Magnetococcus sp. PR-3: one gene and its partner. The protein of the gene in region 2 interacts with the protein of the main gene of each other region in a pairwise test. Links are inferred from orthologs where the notes say so. Each region holds a gene or a part of one and is shown on either strand. Other genes may lie near its edges.

Region 1 (2,901 bases), on a different replicon or contig from region 2:
TAGCATCATCATGCCCGAATGGCAGTGGTTCCGCTGTTCGATAGGTGGGATAACTCTGAAAAACACCCACAATAAACCGCATGCATCATAACCACTCTCTAATACGCTTTCAACGGTTCTCTCATTGACTGTGCCCGAAGAGATAGCGAAAATAGCCTCACTCTATGCCATTGGCCATCAGGAAGGTCTGCGTCAAAATGCCCGTTTACGCTGTTTATAACATTAAAGGAGGGGTAGGAAAAACCACCAGTACGGTGAATATATCCTATCTTTCAGCACGCCAAGGTGACTCTACCCTGATCTGGGATCTGGATCCCCAAGCGGGCACCAGCTTTTATCTCTGCGTCAAACCCAAGGTTAAAGGGGGAAGTCGCGGCCTACTGGAGCGTCGCCATGACCTTGATCTGCTGCTACGCATGACCGGGTACCCTAACCTGGACCTGTTGCCGGCGGATCTTTCCTACCGTCATTTTGACACTTTACTCAGTGAACAACGCAAACCCCTAGAGGGTATTAAGCGTATATTAAAACCACTACGAAAAGAGTATGACAATATCTTTTTGGACTGCCCTCCAGGTCTAACACTACTCTCTGAAAGTATTTTTGAGGTTGCTGATGTACTATTGGTCCCCCTGATCCCCACCACCTTATCTCTGCGGGCCTACAACCGCCTTGTGAGGTTTTTGGGAAAACAGAACCAGAAAAAAATGCTGCTGCTGCCTTTTTTCAATATGGTTAACCTGAATAAACCCATTCATAAAGTCGTTAGCCAAACGGTCCCCAGCAAACATCCGCTGTTTTGCCGTAACTTTATTGAAGAGTCCAACCTTATTGAGGCGATGGGCGTTAAACGGGCACCGGTGACCAGCTTTGCTAAAGGAACACCAGATTCCAACCGCTATGAAGAGCTGTGGATTGAAACGCAAAAACGCTATAAAAACCATAAAAAATGGTTAGGAAAAAAAGGCTAAGCTCAAAAAATAGCCTTAAAAAAAGGGGGCGTATCCAAGTGATACACCCCCTTTTTTTTGACTTGCTGATTTGGACGTAAAAGTTACACAAAAAGATCTGTAGATAGGTAACGGTCACCCCGGTCAGGAATAATCACGACAACCGTACCGGGCTTATCCAACCCTTGGCACACCTTAAGCGCGGCTGCGACAGCACCACCAGCAGACAGACCACAGAACAACCCTTCATCCTTAGCCAGACGACGGGTCATTTCACGTGACTCTTCGGTATTAACATCCAAAACGGTATCGACACGAGAAGCATCAAAGATTTTGGGTAGGTAAGCTTCTGGCCAACGACGGATCCCAGCAATTTGTGACCCTTCATCCGGCTGTACGCCGATAATTTGGATCTCACCATTACGCTCTTTTAAAGCTCGAGAGACCCCCATAATGGTCCCTGTGGTTCCCATCGCACTCACAAAATGGGTGATCTGACCGTTGGTATCATCCCAGATCTCTGGCCCTGTTGTGCGGTAGTGTGCTCTCCAGTTATCATCATTGGAAAACTGATCAAACTTAATCCCTTCACCATTGGCCACTTTTTCATTAACCAGATCAATGGCACCCTCCATACCCTGCTCTGCCGTAACCAACAGAAAATCAGCACCATAAGCCGCCATGGTGGCACGGCGCTCGACCGTCATCGTCTCTGGCATAACCAAAGTCAACTTATAACCACGACGGGCTGCCATCATGGCGAGGGCAATACCTGTATTACCACTGGTTGCCTCAAAAACATGGGTATCTGCGTTTAGCTCACCACGTTGCTCAGCACCAATAAACATACCATAAGCAGCACGGTCCTTAACCGAACCGCCAGGATTGTTCCCCTCAACCTTGGCTAGCAGTTTAACGCCTTCTGCACACCCCTCAACCAAACGGTTAAGATCGACAAGTGGGGTGTTTCCAATCAATGATTCCAAGGCTGCCATGGTGTAAGCTCTCCAAATTGGCGTGATTTATTTATTCATGCGCTATTGTACAGCAAAACAGAGATGAAAGAAAAGAAATGTCGCTAATGAACCCCACAAATTTCTTGGGGAAAAAGGGTGAACAAGGCTTGCGTGTTGATGGTTTTACGCTACCTGACGGTCACACACTGAATCTGCATTTACCAGCTGGGGGATGTGGGGCTGTGATGGGGCCATCAGGTAGTGGAAAATCTCTATTACTTAGAGCCATCTGTGACCTTGATCCCCACACGACTCAAATTTCCTGGAAAGGCGTTGCGCAAAGAGATCTACCCGCACCACAATGGCGTAGTCGTGTCGCCTACTTACCCGCAGAAAGTGCATGGTGGCATGATACCGTTGGTGCGCATTTTCAAGACCCAGAAGCTGCCAAACCTTTATTGGAATCCTTACATTTAGAGCCTGCCTGCTTGACGTGGTCTATACACCGGACCTCTAGTGGAGAACGGCAACGTATGGCTATTGCACGGCTATTAGCCCGGCAACCAGAGGTACTTTTGCTGGATGAACCAACAGCCAATCTGGATGCTACCCGAGCGCAGTTGGTTGAAAAAGTTTTAACAGGTTTTCAAGCCAGCCATAACACCACACTTTTATGGATTACCCACGATCAAGCACAAGCGCTACGGGTTGCGGACCAAAGGATTGAGCTGGTACCGGGGGAAGGTTTTCGGGAGTTAGAGCCATGAGTGGCGTGTTGGTTACACCGTTGGAGTTGGGGCTGGCTGCCCTTTTGGTCTTGGCCATGGCAGGGTCTAGTGTGGCCCTGCAACTGAATATTGGCCGACGTATTATTATTGCAGCCATACGTACTGCTATTCAATTGACCTTATTGGGGTTGGTGCTAAAGACACTGTTTGCCCAAACCCACTGGGGTTGGGTTGCGGTTATGGGCATGGTCATGCTGCTTGCGGCAG
Region 2 (7,969 bases):
GGTGCGACAGAAATCGGTATCCTCTGTTTTGGATTGAATTTTGATTTTGGGGATGAGGTCGCAATGATCCCCCCGGTATGGCACCGGGGAAACTGAAGGGCAAAGGTATGTCCCCATCCAACTCATGGCGTATTCTGGTGTTGAACGGTCCCAACCTAAATATGTTGGGTCTGCGCGAGGCCTCGCTCTATGGTCATGAGACCCTGGCGGATGTTGAAGCATTGTGTGCGGCTAAGGCCAAACAGCTGGGGGCTGAACTCTCATTCTATCAATCCAATCATGAAGGGGCATTGGTAGACCGTATTCAGCAAGCTCGGGAAAATGCCGATTTAATCGTCATCAATCCTGCGGCTTATACCCATACTTCGGTGGCCATTCGGGACGCTTTGTTGGCTGCTGAAAAACCTGTGGTGGAGATACACATCAGTAATATCCACAAGCGGGAACCCTTCAGACACCACTCTTACGTTAGTGATATCGCCTTGGGACAGGTGGTGGGTTTGGGCATCCGTGGTTATGGTTATGCCATGGAAGCCGGTGTAGCCCACCTGAATGATCAGGCAGCATCCAAGCCATAAGGAAGCGTATTATGGATCTCAAAGAGATTCGTCAATTGATCAAAATGCTCGACGGCACTGATGTGTCGGAGATTGAGGTGTGCCAAGAGGGCAGCACCGTGCGTATTAGCCGTGGCGTACAGCAGACTGTTGTTGCGGCTCCTCAAGCCTATATGGCTCAAGCTCCTATGGCTGCGGCACCCGCTGCGGGTATGCCTGTGGCAGCACCGGCAGCAGCAGCAGCCCCAGCTGCTGGTGAGGTGGCTGAGGATCGAGGCAACGCGGTTGCGGTGACCTCTCCTATGGTCGGTACATTCTATAAATCCCCTTCGCCGGATGCGGCGGCCTTTATCAAAGAGGGGGATATTATTGAAAAAGGTCAAGTACTCTGCATCATCGAAGCGATGAAGCTGATGAATGAAATTGAGTCCGAGCAGTCCGGGCGTCTTGTGAAAATTCTGGTGGATAACGCCAGCCCAGTGGAGTTTGGTGAAGAGCTGTTCCTCATCGAGCCGGTGTAAGCCCATGTTCAAGAAAGTACTCATAGCCAACCGTGGTGAGATCGCCTTACGGGTGCACCGTGCCTGTAAGGAGTTGGGTATCCAGACCGTCGCTATTCACTCCACTGCAGATGCAGACTCTATGCATGTTAAAGTGGCAGATGAATCGGTCTGTGTGGGGCCTGCGTCCTCCATGGATTCCTACCTGAACATCTCTTCTATTATGGCCGCAGCGGAAGTGTCGGATGCGGAAGCCATTCACCCTGGGTATGGATTTTTATCCGAAAACCCGGAGTTTGCTGAGATCGTCAAAGCCTCAGGTCTGACCTTTATTGGTCCAGATCCTGAAGTTATTCGCTTGATGGGGAACAAGGTCCAAGCCCGTAAAACCATGATCGCTGCCAAAGTACCCGTGGTTACGGGCAGTGAAGGCGCAGTTACCAGTGAAGAAGATGCCCTGCGTATTGCGCGGGAAATTGGTTTTCCGGTCATTATTAAAGCGGTTGGTGGTGGTGGTGGCCGTGGCATGAAAGTGGTTCATGCTGAGGCTGGCTTGATCCGTGCCTATACGGTTGCCCGTAATGAAGCCCGCCAGTTCTTCCGTAACGATGCTATTTACATTGAAAAATTCCTGGAAGCCCCACGACATGTGGAGATTCAGGTTCTGTGTGATCGGCATGGTAACTCGGTGCACTTAGGTGAGCGTGACTGCTCTTTGCAGCGTCGTCACCAGAAAATTTTGGAAGAGGCACCTTCTCCTGCTGTCACCCCAGAAGAGCGTCATCAGCTGGGCACGTTGGCCGCTAAAGCCGCTCATGCTGTAGGCTATGAAGGGGCAGGGACCTTTGAGTTTTTGTACGATAAAGGCAGCTTCTTTTTCTTGGAGATGAACACGCGGATCCAGGTAGAGCACCCTGTAACCGAGATGGTTACGGGTATGGATCTGGTGAAAGAGCAGATCCGTATTGCGGCCAACCTTCCCATGAGTTTTTCTCAGGACGATGTGGTGCTGCGTGGTCACTCTATTGAGTGTCGAATTAATGCGGAAGATCCAGAAACATTTTTGCCTTCACCGGGTTTGATCAGCGAATATCATGCCCCTGGTGGTGGTGGTGTACGTGTCGACTCCAACTGCTATACAGGCTACCGGATCCCACCCCATTATGACTCTATGATTGGCAAGCTGATTGTTCATGGTCGTAACCGGGATGAAGCGGTTACCCGTATGCGGCGGGCGCTGGATGAGTATATTATTGGTGGCATTGCGACCTCCATTCCGCTCCATCAGCGTATTATGCAGGATGCCGCTTTTATTAGTGGTGAATATGATCTTCACTTCCTAGAGCGTTTTCTGGGTAAGTGAAGTCATTTAGTGAGGATTTAGACGGGTCTTTGATGCATAATCAGAGACCCGTTTTTTATATACAGTAGCCGCTTTGCGGTGCACCATCAGTGAAGGATTACCCCTGTGACTCAACGTGCTGAGGCCAAAGCCAACCTGGATCACCTAGAGCCCTTTATCGATAAAGAACACATTGCCCAGCGCGTTGCTGAGCTCGGTGTGCAGATTCGTGAAGATATGGTGGGTAAAGATCCGGTTCTTTTGGTGGTTCTTAAAGGGGGCTTTGTATTTGGTGCGGATCTGATGCGTGCTTTGGACCATACGGTACCTGTTGCCTTTACCACTTCACGGCCGTGTGAACATATCCCAATGTTTACACAGGAAGATAAAGTACTGCTGGAAGGGAAAGATATCTGGGTTGTCGATACGCTTTTAGATCAAGGTCATAGCGCTATGCGGTTGATGAAAGGTCTTGAACCGCTTAAACCCAGTTCTATTCAGTTTGTGGTGATGTTGCACAAAACGGTTGAGCGCGCGGAGAAAATTCCTGTGCGCTATGTAGGGTTTGAGGTTCCAGATACCCGCTTGGTTGGCTATGGGTTAGATGAAAAACAGCAGTTTAGGGGGATGCGTAACCTCTATGCCTGGTGGCAGTATGAGACATCACTAAATGCGGATGAACCCGAGGCATTGCTTTAATCTTCATCCCCGCGCAAACAGTACAGCTGTCTTTGTATCCCCCCATTGGCCTGGGCCGTTTTACAGCGTGTTCTCTGGCTTGCATGGTTCTGTTTCCGTCGCATCCTGCCCATCTTTTGGTTGAGCCATACATGCTGATCGTGCCCTGTCACACACCATACCTGGGCTAGGTTGAGGTCGGTTAGGGAGGGGGTCTCGGTGGTAGAGCAGAACCTCTAAGCGATTAAATATCTGCTGTATGGAACACTTAAGTAACACATACCTGAGACGATACGCCAACCGTTCAATCCGCCTTATCCCTTAAAGATGCTCAGTACACAAGTGCCATGTGGCCGATTGCTGTTGCCCCCCAAAGGCTTTGGTAGGTCGGTGCTGTTGTGTCCGCATAGAAAGTAAGGGCGTAGAGCACTCTTACCCGTCGCTCTGTTGATCATGGTCTGGGGTACGGCATCAAAGTAAAGGATTTTCTCTGTCCTTACTCTACATATAGAGCGTCGTAAAGTTAGAAGAGGCGGGTGATTCTCTGTATGGCCTCATTTTTAAAGACAAAGTTTGCCCAGCGCTTGATCGTAGAGATACGCTTCTCGTTTGACCAAGTGGGGATCGCTGGATCAGCTTTGGACTGAAAAGGTGCGGATGCCTATCCATGGGTTCGCTGTGCTATGTTGATAGGGTCAGTCTTGAAGGTTGTTGTCTTGCCGATTCATTAACGGCTGCTCTGTACCGCATCACGGTCCAAAAAGAGCTGATCCAACGCTTTGAAAAGATCCTTACGGGTATCTTGAAACTGTGTCATCTGCTGTCGGCCTGCTTCTACTTCACCATCATGCACCAAATGGACAATCTCACGGGCCAGTTCATGAATGTGTAAATGGGTCTTTTCTACCGCTTGGAAACTGTTTAAATGGCCCAGTTGTTGAGTGCCTTCCTGATAATACCACTGCCCAAATGCACACTCATGACCGCTGGCAACTTCTTGAGGTGAAAGGGCTTCTCGTTGACGTACAACAGCCTCAAGCTTACCCAGCCACGCGAGATGTGCTTGTTTAACCTCACCAATCTCAAAAGCATGGCCACCCACATCAAGGTGGTGAACCGAATGGTTTAGATTATCGCTGATTTCCTCAATGACATCGGTCAGTTGCCGGTTGTGGTTGTTGGACCCGGCAATATGCTCAATGGTCTCTACAACCCGCAGCCCCTGTTTTTGTACCTCAATCGAGGCACAGAAAATATCTTCTGCTGATTCTTTAACTTGGTAGGTTAACTGCTGACTGGCACTACTGGCTTGAGCGGCAGCTTCGGCACTGGCGGCCCCTTGAGCCGCATCTGTCGCGATGACCTCAGCATTGACGGCCGCTGCAGATGCAGCTTGAGCAACCTCTGAGGCGGCATCTTGTAGTTCTGTGGCGTTTTGCGTCACTTCTTGGGCTGCATGGGTTACTTGATGCATGGCATCCATAATGGCTTCAGTCGCTTGATCCTGTGCCATGACGGCTTCTGTAATGGCTTCATTGGAGTGAGAGATATCTGCGACCTCTCCACTTATTTGATCAAAGGCTTCTCGTACGCGGCCACTGATTCGTTGAATCTCTTCGACTTGACTGGCAATGGTGCTGGTGGCTTTGGCTGTTTCTGAAGCCAGCTCTTTAACCTCATTGGCAACCACAGCAAACCCTTTACCGGCCTCACCAGCACCTGCGGCTTCTATGGATGCATTGAGTGCCAGCATATTGGTTTGGCTGGCGATTTGGTTGATCATGCCAACAACTTTACCAATTTGGTCCGCTGCCGTTAGTAGGCTTCTCACTTCATGTTGGTTAAGTTGTACACTCTCATCTGCTTTTCGTGAAGCGTGGCTTGCCTGTTGGCAGAGTGCGTTAATGGCCTGCAAGCTGTTGCGAACCCTTTCCACCGCAGTTGAGGCTTGCATGATGGAGTCTCCAACACTGACAAGGTTGTTGTTTACCCCCTCTACATTGGTGGCCATCTCTTCGGCTGCTGCCGCGACTGTGGTGGCATTGCCACTGGCCGCTGAGGCATTGTCAGCAATACGTAAGACCGATTGCGAGAGCTCTTGTGCAACCTCAGTCATACGGGCGGCTTGAGCTTCGGTTTGGTCAAGGGCCTCTTTTTGACTGTAAACGGTACCATCCAGACTGGCATTCTGTCGTACCACCTCATTGGACCATTGGGTCGCGTTGTGGCTATCCTTGGTCAGTTGCTCACTGACATGGCGTAACTCTTTCACCACCGTTGCGACCGACATGGTTTGCAGAAGAATACCGCGGACAGTGTTTTCAAGATTTTCTGCCATGGCATTGACCCCCATGGCGACACGATCGAGTTCATCGGTCTTATGGGGAATGTGAATGCGTTGAATGAGTTCGCCCTGACGTAACTGTTCTAATGTGGCGGTAATCCGGTCAATACGGCGGGTCAGGTGCCCCACCATGATATGGCTACCCAACACCGTAAGAAGAACCAGAACAGCTGCAATAAGAATGTTGCTTTGAATCAGCTCATGAACAACCGCAAAAGCCACTTGGCTCTGTTTGGCAATGATCATATGCCACTGGTGTTGAGCAATGGGTTGGTTAAAACGCTCCCACCCTTTTAAATGGTTGCTGGATAGGGCTTTAACCGTCTGTTGATCGACCGCTGTCTTGGCCAGCAGTTTACCCTGCTTGGTTTGTAACAGTGCGGTAAAGCCCTGCGCTTGGAGATCACTCATCCAGCTGTTTAACTGTCTTTGTATGGGCTGTTCCACCCAGAGTAGGCCATCCAAATTACCTTCTACGATCAATGGCATGGCCGTCTGTAAATAGAGGCCTGGCTCTTTGGCGGTCGGGCGAGTGATAAAACGGTGGAATGGGCGATTGTTCTGTTGTTGAAAAAATGTTAGAGCGTCCCCATTAGGCATCTCTGTAAACTGCTCTTTACGTTCACCATATTCTAACTGAAGTAAGGGTGTTCCTTTGCTTTGAGTCAGCTGTAATCGGTTGTATTCAGGTTTGGCTTGGGCAATACGCTGTAAGAACATCTCCAGGTTACTTAAGCCTTCGGTCACCCCTTCATAATCTTCAAAGAGTAAGGAGGTGAAGGTGTTTTCCAGATCCTTGTGCGCAGCGATAACCGCAAGGTCGGCTTCGGTACGGTTTAGCCGATCTTCTAGCCTGGCCGCTGTGGCCAGCGCTTGTCCTTGGAGTCTCTCCTCTACATGTAACGTGAGTACATCGGCAATATGCCAGTTTGAGTAGAGACCTTGTGTGGAGATGACGGTAACAATTAAAAGGGTCGCAAGAAAAATAATTTTCAGACGCAAAGACATGGTTAAACCTATCTTGATAAGTTAAATGGTGGGTCTGCATCCATGCGATTTCAGCGGGATCATAAAAATAGAATGAGTCTAAATCGCCATTTTTGGTCGAGTTGTACATGTGTCAACTTTGACCATATATTCTCAAAAAATGCAGCTAATTAACCGTAAGCTATACTAAAAGAGCATAGACGAGCTGTGAGGGAATTAAAAGTTTTGCAGTGCATAAGGGGGGGTTATATCTAATGGAGTGTATGTACAGATAGGAGAAATAGGTATCTGTTTTGCATGATTAAAGATGTATATGCTTGATCATGTGTTGTCTGTTATAAACCGAGCGCATGCATATAGGAGAACGTATCGTGCTTTAGATGTGTAAGGTGTCCGATGAATTTTATGGTTGAGGGGTGGGTTGTAACTCAGAAATTTCAACTTTTAGGGTGTCTGCCCGCCCTGTGACTTGCATGAAAATGGGTGTGGAGGGGGGGGCGTTTAACCATGAACCGGGATGACTTAAGCGGATATCAAATTGATGTTTGCCTGAAGATTGAATGGCCCCTTCGCCAACGATATGTAGTTCTCCAGCGTTGATCAGAAAGCGCTTAAGATCCAGATCACCATTATGGTAAATCAAATGAGTTTGTAGGCTATCCCAAGACATTCGGCCATGTTCTGAAGCAATAACCATATTATCCAGGCTGCCATCCAGTATACCCGCCACCATTAATGGACCATCAATGCCTACGACCTGTCCGGGTTCAATACGTAGATCGGCACTGGCTAGAATATTGGATTCCATTAAGGTGCCCGATGGATTCATTTGCATGTGAATCTCCCCTTCGCCAAACAGTAGACCCTGTACATTTAATTGACGTTGAGGTGGGGCCGTGGTGGGGTCAATGCGTTCAAGCAGGGAAGCTTGTTCGGTGACCGCCTGTTGTAATTTTTCAACCGAGATACCTTGCCCGCTGATAAAGGCATGTAGCGCCGGGGCGGTCTCTGTATCTCGTATGTGGGCTAGCCCAGATAGGTGCCCATCTGCCATGTTGAGCTGCATACGGGATATGGTGAAATGGGTGGTAAGATCGCTGTTGAAAAAGAGTGTCAGCTTCTCCCAGGGCCATTTATCCAGCTTGCCTTCGGGGGCGCGAATTTGCCCACTGACTTCAAAAGGGCTCTGGCCATGTTCACCTTGTTGTAAGCGTAACTCAATGTGCGCTTGTCCTTGGGGCTGCCAGGTTTTTAGGTTTGGAAAGATCTCTGGCAGCTGCTCTAACTTCCATCGTCCCACGGCCCGTAGTTGAGGGCTGGGCGATAAGGCGCCAGAAAGCTTGAAAATATTGGGGCTCTGAGGTTGTGAAATGGTCAAAGCTTCAAGTTGGGCGCCCAGATCTGTCGCCATGACCCGGCTACGGATTGTTAAAGGTAGGCCTTCTGCCTTATGAACATAAGGTAGCCGTTTTAAGGCCGCTCCACTCAAGTCTAACTCGGTGGATAGGGTGAGACGCTGGGGGTAACTGCCTTGTACCTTTAAATAGCCTGTGACCTCCCC

Evidence for each region. Proteins that work in one complex are often made in the same cells at the same time.
Region 1: the proteins of accC (region 2) and cysM interact in binary tests that used the Escherichia coli proteins (3 or more experiments, as listed by UniProt). The link is inferred for Magnetococcus sp. PR-3 from one-to-one orthologs.

What each region holds. Positions count from the first base shown.
Region 1 is NZ_JBAHUQ010000032.1:75,430-78,330, reverse strand. It holds cysM (cysteine synthase CysM), read right to left. Parts: upstream 1,946-2,901; coding sequence 1,055-1,945; downstream 1-1,054. Other genes in the region: V5T57_RS16350 (ABC transporter permease), read left to right, coding at 2,670-2,901; V5T57_RS16355 (ABC transporter ATP-binding protein), read left to right, coding at 2,032-2,673; V5T57_RS16365 (ParA family protein), read left to right, coding at 198-971. UniProt on the Escherichia coli protein: Two cysteine synthase enzymes are found. Both catalyze the same reaction. Cysteine synthase B can also use thiosulfate in place of sulfide to give cysteine thiosulfonate as a product.
Region 2 is NZ_JBAHUQ010000004.1:51,563-59,531, forward strand. Bases 447-3,251 are described here. They hold accC (acetyl-CoA carboxylase biotin carboxylase subunit), read left to right. Parts: upstream 447-1,082; coding sequence 1,083-2,420; downstream 2,421-3,251. Other genes in these bases: aroQ (type II 3-dehydroquinate dehydratase), read left to right, coding at 447-578; accB (acetyl-CoA carboxylase biotin carboxyl carrier protein), read left to right, coding at 590-1,078; V5T57_RS04240 (phosphoribosyltransferase), read left to right, coding at 2,526-3,098. Outside these bases: more of aroQ, read left to right, coding at 108-446; V5T57_RS04245 (methyl-accepting chemotaxis protein), read right to left, coding at 3,805-6,429; V5T57_RS04250 (DUF748 domain-containing protein), read right to left, coding at 6,812-7,969. UniProt on the Escherichia coli protein: This protein is a component of the acetyl coenzyme A carboxylase complex; first, biotin carboxylase catalyzes the carboxylation of the carrier protein and then the transcarboxylase transfers the carboxyl group to form malonyl-CoA.